Linked DNA regions of Spartinivicinus marinus. The protein of the gene in region 1 interacts with the protein of each later gene in a pairwise test. Links are inferred from orthologs where the notes say so. Each region holds a gene or a part of one and is shown on either strand. Other genes may lie near its edges.

Region 1 (4,773 bases):
CAGGCAATTCGGATTCACATCAATAATGAGTTGGGTGATCTTGAGGCGGTTTTGGATGCTGCGTTGGAGGTGTTAAAGCCTGGTGGTCGATTGGTGGTGATAAGCTTTCATTCGCTGGAGGACCGTATTGTCAAGCGCTTCATTAAGAAGCATGTAAAAGGTGATGAATTACCACCAGGGTTACCAGTGACGGCTGATCAACTGAATCAGCGACTTAAGGCAGTGGGGAAAGCAGTCAAACCTTCAGGTCGGGAGGTTGATGGTAATGTGCGTTCCCGTAGTTCCATTATGCGGGTAGCAGAGAAGCTTAAGTAACGTTGAGCGGGTAAACATTGGGGTGAGGCTTCCATGCAATTAACGGTTTCAAAGCCAGTGGTCGGATTAAGCCTGTTATTTATGTTGGTAGTGATGTCCGCGCTAGCAGTGGTGTATGTCTCTCACTTAAATCGACAGCAGTTTAACTTGCTGCAGGCGGAGCTGACATTGCAGTCTGAAGCACAAGTGAAGTGGGGGCAGCTGTTATTGCAGCATAGTACGCTCACTACCCCTAGTCGGCTGGACAAAATTGCTACAGGCAAGCTTGCCATGCATATTCCATCAAGCGAGGAAATGGTGATCGTTAAACCATGAGCCAGTTAAACACTCAGGTGCCAGTTTGGCGCTTTCGACTTATTGTAACTGTGCTGGTAGTGGCCTCTGCGCTAGTGGGGTGGCGCATTATTGACTTGCAGGTTATTGACCGTCATTTCCTGCAAAATGAAGGGGCGAAACGAGTAGTTCGTCACTCTGAAGTGGCTGCAACCCGAGGGATTATCTTTGATCGTAATGGTGAGCCGCTGGCTGTTAGCACGCCTGTTGTTACCATTTGGGGAAACCCAAAAGAGCTGAGCCAAACAAAGGCTCAATGGCCTGTCATTGCCAAGCACTTAGGAGTTAGCTCAAGCTACTTTGCCAAGAAAGTGAATGATAACCGTTCAAAGGAGTTTATTTACCTTAAACGACACATGCGTCCTAAGTTGGCTCAGCAACTGTTAGCTGAAAAAGTGAGGGGGATTTATGGTATTGATGAATTTAAACGCTACTACCCGGCAGGTAGAGTGGCAGCCCATATTGTGGGGTTTACCAATATTGATGGTAAAGGCCAGGAAGGAATTGAGTTAGCTTTTGATCATTGGCTAACAGGTAAGCCAGGCCAGGTTCGTTTGTATAAAGATAGAAAAGGACGACTAGTTAGAAGTGCTGAACTGATTAAAAGTGCTCAGCCTGGTAAAGAGCTGTATTTAAGCATTGACCTTCGTGTACAAAACCTAGCGTATCGGGAGTTGGCAAAAGCGGTTAAACGGAATAATGCCTCAGGCGGTACTCTGGTGATATTGGATGTGCAAACAGGGGAAATCTTGGCGATGGTCAATCAGCCCGTATACAACCCCAACAACCGTCGCCGGGTTCGGGCGGGGGCTATTCGTAATCGAGCCATGACCGATATTTTTGAGCCAGGCTCAACACTTAAACCTTTTACCATTGCTGCTGCGCTGGAAACCGGTGAGTTCACATCATCTTCTCTGATTGATACCAGTCCTGGCTATATGATGGTTGGGCGTAAAACAATAAAAGATCACCGCAATTATGGGGTGATTGACATCACCACGGTATTAAAAAAATCCAGCAATATCGGCATGACCAAAATTATTCAGCAAGTGACGGCGCCAACAGTCGCTTCACTGTTACATCGAATGGGGTTTGGGATTGACACTGGTACGGGTTTTCCGGGTGAGAGCACAGGCCTGTTACCTTTGCGCAGTCAATGGCGGGCAACTGAGGAGGCTACCTTATCCTATGGCTATGGTATGGCAGTGACTGCTGTGCAGTTAACCCAAGCCTATGGTGTGTTAGCGAATAGAGGAAAAAAAGTACCGACCACTTTATTGAGACTGGATGAGCAGCCGGAAGCCTCGCAGGTTATTCCCGGTAAAGTAGCACATGATGTTGTAAAAATGCTGACCAGTGTTGTGGAAAAAGGTGGTACGGGTACCCAGGGGGCAATTGATGCCTATCAGGTGGCAGGTAAAACTGGGACAGCGCGCATTGCTGAAGCAGGAGGATATTCAGAGAAAAAACACCACTCGGTGTTTAGTGGTTTGGCACCAGCTGGCAATCCAAGGCTGGCTGCTGTGGTGATGATAGATAACCCCAAAAATAAAAAATATTACGGCGGTGAGGTGGCAGCCCCTGTTTTTTCAAAAGTGGTGGCTGGTTCCTTACAGCTATTAGGGGTATCACCGGATAATTCGGCACGTTTGGCCAAGCGTGGTCGTGACAGGAGTAACAACACATGACAACAAAGCGGGATGACCAATCAATGCTGAAGTTGCCAATAATGCCACTTTCTCGGTTGCTGGCTGCTATCGGTCAAGCCCAAACTGGGTTTGACCCTATTATTTCAGGTGTTGCCATCGACAGCCGGCAAGTGAAACCTGGTGATTTATTTATTGCCATGCAAGGTTATCAAGTAGATGGACGCCGTTTTATTGCGGATGCCTTTGGCCAAGGAGCCGCTGCTGTTTTAGCCGAACAGTCTGGTCAATCAATGTCAGGTCAACAGGTATTAGGCCAACAAGCTGTAATCGAAGTGCCGCAATTGAATAAGCAGCTGGGAAAACTACTTAATGAATATTTTGGTTATGTGACTAACCAGATCAATATCCTGGGTATTACCGGCACCAATGGTAAAACATCTTGTAGCCAGTTTGCTCGTCAACTGCTGAATAAATTAAACATCAATTGTGGTGTGGTGGGAACACTTGGGTATGGCACTACTGACTCTTTAATTCCATTAGTAAACACTACACCTGATGCATTGCAACTACATCAATTTATTTATCAGCTAGTTAACCAGCAAGTACCGTATTTAGCGATGGAAGTTTCATCCCATGGTCTAGCTCAAGGCCGGGTTGAGAGTATTGCTTTTGATGTGGCGATTTTTACTAATTTAACCCGAGACCATTTGGACTATCACCAGACAATGGAAGATTATGCAGCAGCAAAAGCTCAATTATTTTCCAATATTGCTTTGCAACATGCAGTGATTAATCAGGATGATCCTTATGCAGAACAAATGTTGGCGGCTTGTCATCCTGCCTGCCAGCGCTGGCAATATAGCTTGCAAAATACCCGTGCAGATGTGGTTGCCAGTCAAATTCGCTATTTAAATGATGGTATTGTGGCAGTAATTGAAAGCCCTTGGGGCAAAGGGGAAATACACATTTCCTTACTGGGGCATTTTAATTTATCTAATGTGTTGGCAGTCATTACTGGCTTAGCTGCTAATGGTATTGAGTTTAATCGTTTGCTTGATGCGGCTGAAACACTTAAACCTGTGACAGGTAGACTACAAACTGTAAAAAGTGCTGAAGACACCAATGAAAAAAAACAGGGAACAGATAAGCCAGCAGTGGTAGTGGATTATGCTCATACGCCAGATGCATTGGTCCAATTACTGAAAGCGGTTCGCTTACATAGTAATCAGAAAATCATTTGTGTATTTGGTTGTGGTGGGGACCGAGATAAAGGAAAACGCCCCGAAATGGCGCAGGCTGCTTATGAGTATGCTGATCATCTGGTTATTACATCGGATAACCCCCGTACGGAAAACCCTAAAGCTATTTTAGATGATATTTGTCAGGGCCTACCTACTGCCCCAGAGTTACCCATTGACATTATCGAAGATAGAAGAGAAGCCATTCAGGGTGCCATTGAATTAGCTAAAGCCAATGATATTGTGGTTATTGCCGGAAAGGGTCATGAAAATTACCAGGAAATAATGGGCAAACGACTACCTTTTAGCGATTTTGAGCAGGCTACACAAGCATTATTACATTGGAGTAGCCATGATTAAGCGTAATCAACTCAGTACTATTCATCGTCTAATACCTGGTAGCCAGTTACTAGGTGATGACCAAGCTTTTTCTAGTTTAAGTATTGATACTCGTACTATTCAGCCAGATGAATTATTTATTGCTTTAAAAGGCCCACACTTTGATGGCCATGATTATATTGCAATAGCTAAACAACAAGGGGCTGTTGCTGCCGTTGTTGAAAAACCCATGGGTGCTGAAAAAACAGGGGGAAAACTTATTTCTCAGCTCGTTGTTGAGGATAGCCGAATAGCCTTAGGACTGATTGGTCAAATTAACCGTGAAGATTTCTCGGGGCCTTTAGTGGCATTAACAGGGAGTAGTGGTAAAACCACGGTTAAAGAAATGCTAGCGGCTATTTTTAAACAACAAGGCCCTACGTTATCTACTGCTGGTAATTTAAATAATGATTTAGGCGCTCCGCTAACGTTAAGTCGTTTAACGGCGGAACACCGGTATGCGGTTATTGAGCTTGGCGCTAATACTATAGGAGAAATTGCTTACACGAGTCGATTAAGTCAGCCTACGATATGCCTGATTAATAATGTTATGGCCGCTCATTTAGAAGGGTTTGGCTCGTTAGAAAATACCGCGCAAGCTAAGGGTGAAATTACCCAAGGGTTAGTGAATAACGGTACTGCAATATTTAATGCAGACGATCAGTTTTTTGATTATTGGAAAACACTGTTATCAGGCAATCAAAAATTATTAAGTTTCAGTGTTACAAATACTGAAGCAAATGTATATGCAACTCATGTTGAGCTTATTGATCAGGGATTTCAGTTCAAAATACATCTACTGGATCACTGTTTTAGCGTAACGCTTCCCTTACCAGGACGGCATAATATCGCAAATGCTC
Region 2 (4,193 bases), 2.6 Mb from region 1 along the record:
GGGGCGATAGTGACATCAGGGTTGCTGCTGAGTTCAAGTAAATGCTGATAGCCATCAGCTAGGCCAAGGCGAGAAAAAAATAAGCAAAATACTAAAGTTGTAGCAGCTAGGGCACTAAGCCAACAATACTTGCTACTATGTTTTGAGGCTGTAGCAGGAGAGTTATATTCTTCGATAAGCATGAAAAACCTCAAGCTCCCATGGCCGCATTGCTATTACCAAGCAAGTACCTTCACGTTTTGCTAATGGATACTTTAGATCTTCATGGTGAAGGGTGGTGAACTCATTAGCAATTTGAGAGAGTTTTTTTTGCAATATAGAAATAGACCCTTGGCTTAGCATGCCATTAACTGACAGCAGTAGTTCATTGGGCTTGTCAAACTGGTCGTTAAAAAAGTCGCTTTTAACATGTTTGAGAAAGAACTGTTTTATTGGGCCATTTTCTAGCCATGAAAAATTACTATCCACTAATAGTTTTATTTTATTTTTTGGTAGTAATTCAATAATTCCGAGTTTGTCTAGTTTTGCCAATAATTGAATTAGCTCAGCTTCAGTGTATTTATACTCGTTTAAGATATCTTCAAATCGCCAGTGGTTTAATACACAAATAGCAACCAGTAATAGTTTGATATCAGATACTAATTTGGTTTCTTGTTCGGCAGTTAGTGCTTCTGGCGCTTGTTTAAGCTGTTTCATTTGACTGATTAGGTCAACTATCTCCATATTCATCATTTGACAGACAGATTCTAATCGATCCAAGGAAAACTGTTTACTTGCAAATAATCGCTTAACACTTGCTTCAGATAAGTGAAGGTGCGCTGCAACATCGGCGTAAGTTAAGCCATGGGCTTTTAAAGTTTTTTTCAGGGTTGCAATAATTTCGTTAATTTGAGACATCTAGAGTTGCATCCTGTAAATAAGAGACACTTGAGTGACTCCCTTTAAGTAGATTGATAGGTGTGGTGTAACACTTCCTTGAATTAAGTACGCCAGTCCTACAGAACAAGGCTTGCAGCTAACGATTTGGAGCACTAGCTCAGCTTTCTTTTTTAGCGGAAGTATTAAAATATAATACCTTACAATCAACATTAAGCAATAGTCGGGCTTACGAGTCAGGGCATAGCTAGCTGTTTGTTATTTGAGCTAAAAAATGCTTACCACCGAGTTGTTTTATTTGGCGCACTATCCAGGACTGCTTTCGTCGGAGGTATTGAGTTGGGCGGGTCACTTTTAATCTGTGAGGTGCTGGTAGTACAGCGGCCATCAATGCAGCTTGAGGGCGGGTAATCTGGCTGGCTGATCGATTAAAGAAGGCATCGCTGGCCGCTTCAACGCCAAAAGTGCAAGAGTCAAACTGGATAGTATTTAAGTACACTTCAAGAATACGTTGTTTGGGCCAGGTTAGCTCGATAAGAGCAGTGAAGTAAACTTCCAGGCCTTTTCGCAGTAAGCTACGCTCAGGCCAAAGAAACAAGTTTTTGGTTAGTTGTTGACTAATAGTGCTACCACCACGTAACCGTTCGGTGCTTATGCCATCTTTGATTGCCTGCTGGATAGCTCTAAAGTCAAAGCCTAGGTGCTCAGGAAAACGTTGATCTTCGGCTGCAATTACAGCTAAAGCTAGTTCTGGTGAAATATTTTGCCAGTTCTGCCATTGGTAAGAAATACTCTGGCAGGCAGGCCCTGGTAGGTTTACACCTAATTTGCGTTGGATCATATAAGCGGTTGTAGGTGGGTCGAGCCAACGTAACATAACAGTTATGCTAAAGCTGACACCCAGTAAAAAAACGACCAGTTTTAAACAGAATCGTCTTACTTTTGTTAGAGCTAGTGATAACCAGGATTTCTTTGTTTTTGATGGCTTTTTTTTGGCCACTTAGTACTCCACAGCTAAAACAGCTAAAAGTTGGTAAGACTTATCCTCTGAAGGGAAGTTCGTTATTTATCTATTATTTGCTTTGACTGTAAATAGCCTACAAGATTGGTTAGTGATTGGAGATGCGTATTTATACGACTATTTAAGGAAGGAAAAATATAACCGTCAGTTTAACGAAATATGTTGATTATTTAAAATACATATTAATTATATTTATTAAGTCTTTTATCCATTATTAAACTACTGAATTTTATTGGCTTGCGTTACCATCCGAATTACTTAAATTTTTTGGACTTATGAGGTTAACTTAATGAATGGTGGCAAGACTGTACCCCATATTGTTGTGATTGGTGGTGGTGCCGGGGGGTTGGTGTTAGCAACTCGCCTTGGTAAAAAATTAGGTAAAAAGCAGCTAGCTAGAATTACCGTGGTAGATCAAGCTGAAACCCATTTGTGGAAACCTTTATTGCATGAGGTGGCTGCAGGATCTATTGACTATACAGCAAATGAAGTAAGCTACAAAGCTCATGCTAAGCGAAACCATTATTTGTTTGTGCAAGGTAAGCTAATCGGAGTTAATCGAACAAACAAGCAGGTATCTATAGCGCCTTTATTAGATTCTGAAGGAGAAGAAATTCTGCCTGCTAGAGAAATAGACTATGACTACTTGGTCATTGCTATTGGTAGTAACAGCAATAATTTTGGAATTGAAGGGGTAGCAGAGAACTGTAAAACCCTGGATAGTTTCTATCAGGCTAAGCGGTTTCATCATCTTTTTCTCAGGCACTATAACCAGTTAGAGCAGGACCCGAATAAGCCACTAAGTGTTGTCATTGTTGGGGCTGGTGCTACAGGAGTTGAGCTAGCCGCAGAGTTAAGACACGCAGCCTTTGAGCTGGCTCACTATAATAATCAACAGGTTCCTGTTGATAGAGTAAACATAACCATTATTGAGGGGGCTCCTAGAATATTGCCTGCACTACCAGAACGAATTAGTCACGCTGCTGAACATGAATTGGCAAAGCTGTCTGTGAATATCGTTTCTGGCGAGTCAGTGGTCAAAGTGACCCAACAAGGAGTGGCTCTAGGTAATGGTAATCTGGTTGAAGGTGATTTACTTATTTGGGCGGCTGGCGTAAAAGCTCCTGAAATTTTAGCCTCGATTGAAGGCTTAACTGCCAATCGACTCAACCAACTACAAGTAATGCCTAATTTACAAACTAAGCAAGACTCAAGCATCTTTGCATTAGGCGATTGTGCAGAGTGCATTTTACAAGAAGGTGCACGTCCTTTAGCACCCAGAGCCCAGGTAGCATATCAACAGGCAGTTTATTTATCGAAAGCTATTACCCATTTGATAACAAACCAAAGTTCGGTAGATAAGGTTAATAACTATGCCGACTTTTGTTTTAAAGATCATGGCTCTTTGGTTTCATTTAGTCGCTATGGGGCTGTTGGGCAGCTCATGGGAGGGCTATTGAAAGGCTCGCTGATGTTAGAGGGGATTCTTGCCCGCTGGTCATATCAAATGCTTTATCGAATGCATCAAAGTAGCTTGCATGGACATTTTTTAACCGTACTTTATTGGTTAAGTGACAAACTTAATAAGGTGTTAAGACCAAGGCTTAAATTGCACTGAGAAAAAATAATCGGTCTACCCCTTATTTTTAGGGGTAGTACTTTAGGGGTAGTACTTTAGGGGTAGTACTTTAGGGGTAGTACGAATTTAATGTAGGGCTGAATAAGGGTTTTCTGCTAATAAATAAGCAATCATAGATTGTTTGTTTTTTTTGCTATTGAGCCATTCTCGCATATGCTTGAGCTCTTCATAATCAGCTTCACCAAACGTATTTTGATATTGGTCTGCAAAATTACGTTGAGCTGTTTCTTCTCGAATTTTACGCTGCCAGGGTTCTGTAAAAATTTGGTTTAATTTCCGGGCTAGCCCTTCATTTTTTAATAAGGTCCACTCACCTTTATCCAACCAAATACCATTGACTTCAGGGCTTAAGTCAACTTTATGGGAATTATCGGCAGAAATTCTGTATTTGAGCATGATACGGCCCGTTTCGGGGCATAATAAAGCTTGTTTGCTGTCATCAACTTCTATGTGCTCATTTACTTGTGATTCAAGTGTTTCCTCAGTAGAAGATTGCTCTAACCAACGAAGATAGTCTTCCAAATACAACCAATGGCCTTGACACTCGCTACATTCAAGGCAGGGGAAAGTAGGTTCAAGTTTGATAGGTGTAAGAAAGCCTTGTTTGCATTTTGTACATTTCATCTTGTGTACACCTTTTGGGTCTTGTTGTGTAAC
Region 3 (4,387 bases), 2.3 Mb from region 1 along the record:
CCGAGCTGGCAGAGTCATTTGAGTCTGGTGAAACTAGTTTTTGGTTGAGTGCGTTGATTCGCCTGGCCATATTTTCCATCAGGTTAAGGCAAACCCTGGGATGAGTTTGAATGAGGTTAATAAACTGGTCTTTAGGTACGGCCGTTAGGGTGCAGTCATCTTTGGCGATCACAGTTGCTGAGCGTTTTTCTTGAGTAAACATAGCCATGGCACCAAAGATCTCATCCTGATAAATGTTGCCTACTTTTACTCCACGTACATAAACTTCGGCGCGTCCTGTCATCAAGATAAAAACGTGGTCGGCTTGCTCACCTTCACTAATAATAGTGTCTCCTGCTTTTGCTTGGAGAAAACCAGTTGCAGGTTTATCACTATATGGGGTGAGTCGAGATAACCCATCAGCTAATACAGCTGCATAACCAACCAGATATTTAGTAAGCAAAGTCTGTCTGGCTGGGTCGGCCTGAATGTGTTCAAAAAAAGCCTTGCGATCATAAGGAATCAGCTCAATAGGGTCTTTACTGCTGTATTTACATTTTGGCAGGTTAAAGCCTTGTCTTAACCCGACGATGTCACCCTCTTGCATGTAAAAAACTTCACGCTGATTAATCGAACCTGCGAGCTTTCCCTCGCAAATTAAAAAAACTTGGTCAGGATCATGCTGAGTATAAAGGTCAGCAACGGAGTCTAAATAGATATTGGCTGCCTCGCTGGGCAGTCCATTAACAAGCTGGGCAGGGATTAGCTGCAGCTCTGAAATGACTTCACTGATATAGGGGAATTGCTCTCCCACCAAGTACATGGTTGTAGCCTTAAATTAACAATAAGCCATGTTTACTGGCTGACTGCACTGGGTTCTTTGGCCTCTGCTTCCCGTATCAACCTTTCTTTTAATGACGGGTCAAGCTGGTTCCAGTGCGCATTGAGTAGAGCACCTTCTAGTGCATATAACAACACTTTAGATACTTTGAATCCGCGTGTTTTAATTTTGCAATAGGCTTCCACGGCACCAATTTGCTCTAGTGTTTCGCGGTCTCTAATGCCAACGGCATTAAGCCATTGAACGGATGTTTTCCCTAGGTTTTTCAGCTCGATTAAATCTGTTGCCATCTTCGAGTCCTTGCCCTCTGAAAATACCAAGTTGCTCAGGTGACAACAAAACTTCATATCATTCATCATCGAGTTTGCCACCTTGATATAAATAATAGCTGATTATTGTGCCTTGTATGATAATTGATCAGAAACTCGGCTAAATTTTTATTGTATGGTCTGGGCATCGCTTGATGTGACTCAGTTACATATCAGTGTAAACCTGTTGAGTTTTCAGCCTTGGTCTTTTTTGATAGCCAGTCTAAAAGCCTCTCTAAGAGGACTACCACTAGTTGCCGTACACTTAAAAAGTGAGAAATTTCCCTCAAATTGTTGGTTTGCTCTGAAAATCAGCAGCCTAATCGAATACACTTTAGCCAACTATTTTGTAAGACAACTGACGCAAGAAAAATATAAGTGCTTCGCTTTGAAGTAGTGAGTAGCCAGGGTGTTATGTGAACCAAACATATCATGTAAGTAACAAACCTTATTATCAGCATAACTAGACTCGTTTATTGTGCTGACAAATTAGCCAGTAAAGTATCTGAGCTATCGAAAAGCTTCTAAGCATTAATATCTGATTGCAGTCTGACGGTCTTTAGGAAAAAACATAAACACATGACTGAACGTATTCGCACTGGCAGGCAGCCAGCCAACAAAAGTAAGAAGTCAAATGGAAAGGCCAAAAAAGGAGGCTTTTGGAAGAAGCTATTTAAGCTAACAGCTGTGTTGTTAGTCATTGGTGGTGTTCTATTTGCCGGTTATGCCAGCAAGCTAGATATTGAAGTAACAGACAGGTTTGAAGGCAAAAAGTGGGCAATTCCTGCAAAAGTCTATGCTCAGCCATTGGAGTTATTCTCCACTAGAAGAATTAACGCGAAGCAGCTGACGCAACAGCTGGATCAGCTTGGTTATCAGCCTGTTAGCTATGTTGAGCGTGCGGGACAGTTCCATCAAAAAGGCAATACAGTCACTGTAAAAACCAGAGGGTTTCAGTTTGATGATGGCTATGAAGAGTCAGCTCTGCTAAAAATTACTTTTCAAAATAAACAAATTAAAAAGGTAGTAGATCAAACGGGCCAAGAAGCTTTAGCACGCCTAGAGCCACAGTTAATTGGTGGCATTTACCCTGCCTCAAATGAAGACCGCTTGTTAACCAAATTGGATCAGTTACCTGAAACTTTTATTCCTACTTTATTAGCGGTAGAAGACAGAAATTATTATGACCATTGGGGCGTGTCACCCAAGTCAATTATTAGAGCATTTTATATCAATTTTAAAACAGGAAGAGCTGTTCAAGGTGGATCAACTTTAACTCAACAGTTAGTAAAAAATTTATATTTGTCGAATGAGCGTAGCCTGAAAAGAAAAGCCAATGAAGCTATTATGGCTGGTTTATTAGATTTTCATTACGACAAAGATGAAATACTCGAAACTTATATCAACGAAGTGTTTTTAGGTCAGCAAGGTAATCGCGCTATTCATGGATTTGGCTTAGCCAGCCAGTTTTTTTTCGGTCAGCCTATTAATGAGCTGTCAGTTGAGAAGGTTGCTCTGTTAGTTGGCATGATTAAAGGTCCTTCTCAATACAACCCCCGCCGTAAACCTAAAAATGCCCTTAAGCGTCGTAACCTGGTGCTAAAAGTAATGGCGCAACAAGGGGTAATTACTGAGCAGGAAGCAAACCAGGCTAAGCAGAAACCTTTAGGCGTGGTGAAGCATAGCAAGGTACAAATGAACCACTATTATGCTTACCTTGACCTGGTTAAAAGACAGTTAAAGCGTGACTATGATGAAGATAACCTAACTTCTCAAGGGCTGAGAATCTTTACAAACCTCGACCCTATCGTTCAGCAGCAAGCTCAAAAAAGCCTGACTGAAACCCTGAAAAAAATCAGAAAATCTAATGAAAAGCATAAAGCGTTACAAGGTGCTATGGTGGTTACAGCACCAGGTAGCGGTGATGTGCTGGCAGTAATTGGTGATCGTAAGGCAGGTTATACAGGATTTAACCGAGCAGTAGATGCCCAGCGCCATATTGGCTCTTTAATTAAGCCAGTAGTGTTCTTATCTGCGCTGACACAACCTGAACAGTATACTTTGGCTACTTTTGTGGATGACAGCAAAGTCAGCATTAAAACTCAGGATGGTCAGTTGTGGGAGCCAAACAACTTTGATCATAAAAGCCATGGTGCAGTGCCCTTACATGAGGCTTTGGCTAAATCCTATAACTTGGCAACAGCGAATATAGGGCTGACTGTAGGCGTGGAAAAAATACTACAGTTACTTAAAATAATGGGGGCTGATCAGGAGTTTCCTGCCTATCCCTCTTCACTGTTAGGTGCTGTAGCCATGTCGCCTGTGGATGTAGCTACTGTTTATCAAACTCTAGCAGGGGGGGGCTTTAAAGTACCACTCAGGACGATACGAGCTGTTTTGGATGCTGAAGGCAAACCACTGCAGCGTTACCCGCTGGCTATACAGCAAGTTATTCCTAGTGAATATGTACACCTACTACAATATGCAATGCAAGAGGTTATGCGAGAGGGAACTGGTAGAAGAGCCTACCGGTTGTTAAACAACAAAGTGCGTGTTGCAGGTAAAACTGGCACCAGTAATGAGCAAAGAGATAGTTGGTTTGCTGGCTATTCTGAGGACTACTTAGCAGTTGTCTGGATGGGGCATGATGATAATAAACCAACACCAGTAACAGGTAGTAGTGGTGCATTAAGGGTTTGGACAGACTTTATGTTTAATGTAAACCCTAAGTCACTGCGACCAAAAGTGCCTGACCAGGTTCGTTATGTATGGGTAGATGAAATTAGTGGCATGCTTGCCAATGAGTCTTGTGCAGGTGCACGTTACTTACCATTTATTAAAGGCTCTGAGCCTCAGGAAGAATCTTCCTGCATTATTCGTCACCAACCTCAAAGGAGAGGGTCTAAGGTGGTAGATTGGTTCAGAACTCTGTTTCGCTAGTCGGGGGCAATGATAGTGTTTCAACAAACAAGCATATTTCAGTTTCAGCTTAAAACATCGTGGTTTAAACCAGCAATTATTGGCGGAATGCTGGCTGTATTAACTGGCTGTGTACAGCACGCATATATTCCATCATCACAAGACCCTGGTCGGGATATGCGGCCTGAAGTGGTGGATGTTGCTCCGGCCCCTGCTGCTCGTCCTGAATATCGTCAGCCTCAGGTAGTGACTCAACCTCGCCAAGAAAATCAAGATCAATATGCTTATGTAACACCTGATTACCCAGACTCTGGAGTGAGCAACAATCCCGCTGCTCGTC

The links.
Region 2: the proteins of OQE68_RS19110 (region 1) and mtgA interact in binary tests that used the Escherichia coli proteins (3 or more experiments, as listed by UniProt). The link is inferred for Spartinivicinus marinus from one-to-one orthologs.
Region 3: the proteins of OQE68_RS19110 (region 1) and mrcB interact in binary tests that used the Escherichia coli proteins (3 or more experiments, as listed by UniProt). The link is inferred for Spartinivicinus marinus from one-to-one orthologs.

The regions. Positions count from the first base shown.
Region 1 is NZ_JAPJZK010000001.1:4,257,604-4,262,376, forward strand. Bases 1-2,981 are described here. They hold OQE68_RS19110 (peptidoglycan D,D-transpeptidase FtsI family protein), read left to right. Parts: upstream 1-626; coding sequence 627-2,336; downstream 2,337-2,981. Other genes in these bases: rsmH (16S rRNA (cytosine(1402)-N(4))-methyltransferase RsmH), read left to right, coding at 1-315; ftsL (cell division protein FtsL), read left to right, coding at 349-630; OQE68_RS19115 (UDP-N-acetylmuramoyl-L-alanyl-D-glutamate--2,6-diaminopimelate ligase), read left to right, coding at 2,333-2,981. Also shown: more of OQE68_RS19115, read left to right, coding at 2,982-3,895; OQE68_RS19120 (UDP-N-acetylmuramoyl-tripeptide--D-alanyl-D-alanine ligase), read left to right, coding at 3,888-4,773. UniProt on the Escherichia coli protein: Essential cell division protein that catalyzes cross-linking of the peptidoglycan cell wall at the division septum. Required for localization of FtsN.
Region 2 is NZ_JAPJZK010000001.1:1,614,600-1,618,792, reverse strand. The notes cover bases 1-2,883. They hold mtgA (monofunctional biosynthetic peptidoglycan transglycosylase), read right to left. Parts: upstream 1,877-2,883; coding sequence 1,124-1,876; downstream 1-1,123. Other genes in these bases: OQE68_RS07465 (NAD(P)/FAD-dependent oxidoreductase), read left to right, coding at 2,187-2,883; OQE68_RS07475 (helix-turn-helix domain-containing protein), read right to left, coding at 163-897; OQE68_RS07480 (hypothetical protein), read right to left, coding at 1-182. Also shown: more of OQE68_RS07465, read left to right, coding at 2,884-3,515; OQE68_RS07460 (TFIIB-type zinc ribbon-containing protein), read right to left, coding at 3,603-4,160. UniProt on the Escherichia coli protein: Peptidoglycan polymerase that catalyzes glycan chain elongation from lipid-linked precursors. May play a role in peptidoglycan assembly during cell division in collaboration with other cell division proteins.
Region 3 is NZ_JAPJZK010000001.1:1,951,203-1,955,589, reverse strand. Bases 1,311-4,387 are described here. They hold mrcB (penicillin-binding protein 1B), read left to right. Parts: upstream 1,311-1,707; coding sequence 1,708-4,068; downstream 4,069-4,387. Other genes in these bases: OQE68_RS08875 (tetratricopeptide repeat protein), read left to right, coding at 4,084-4,387. Also shown: OQE68_RS08890 (Crp/Fnr family transcriptional regulator), read right to left, coding at 1-802; OQE68_RS08885 (TfoX/Sxy family protein), read right to left, coding at 835-1,110. UniProt on the Escherichia coli protein: Cell wall formation. Synthesis of cross-linked peptidoglycan from the lipid intermediates.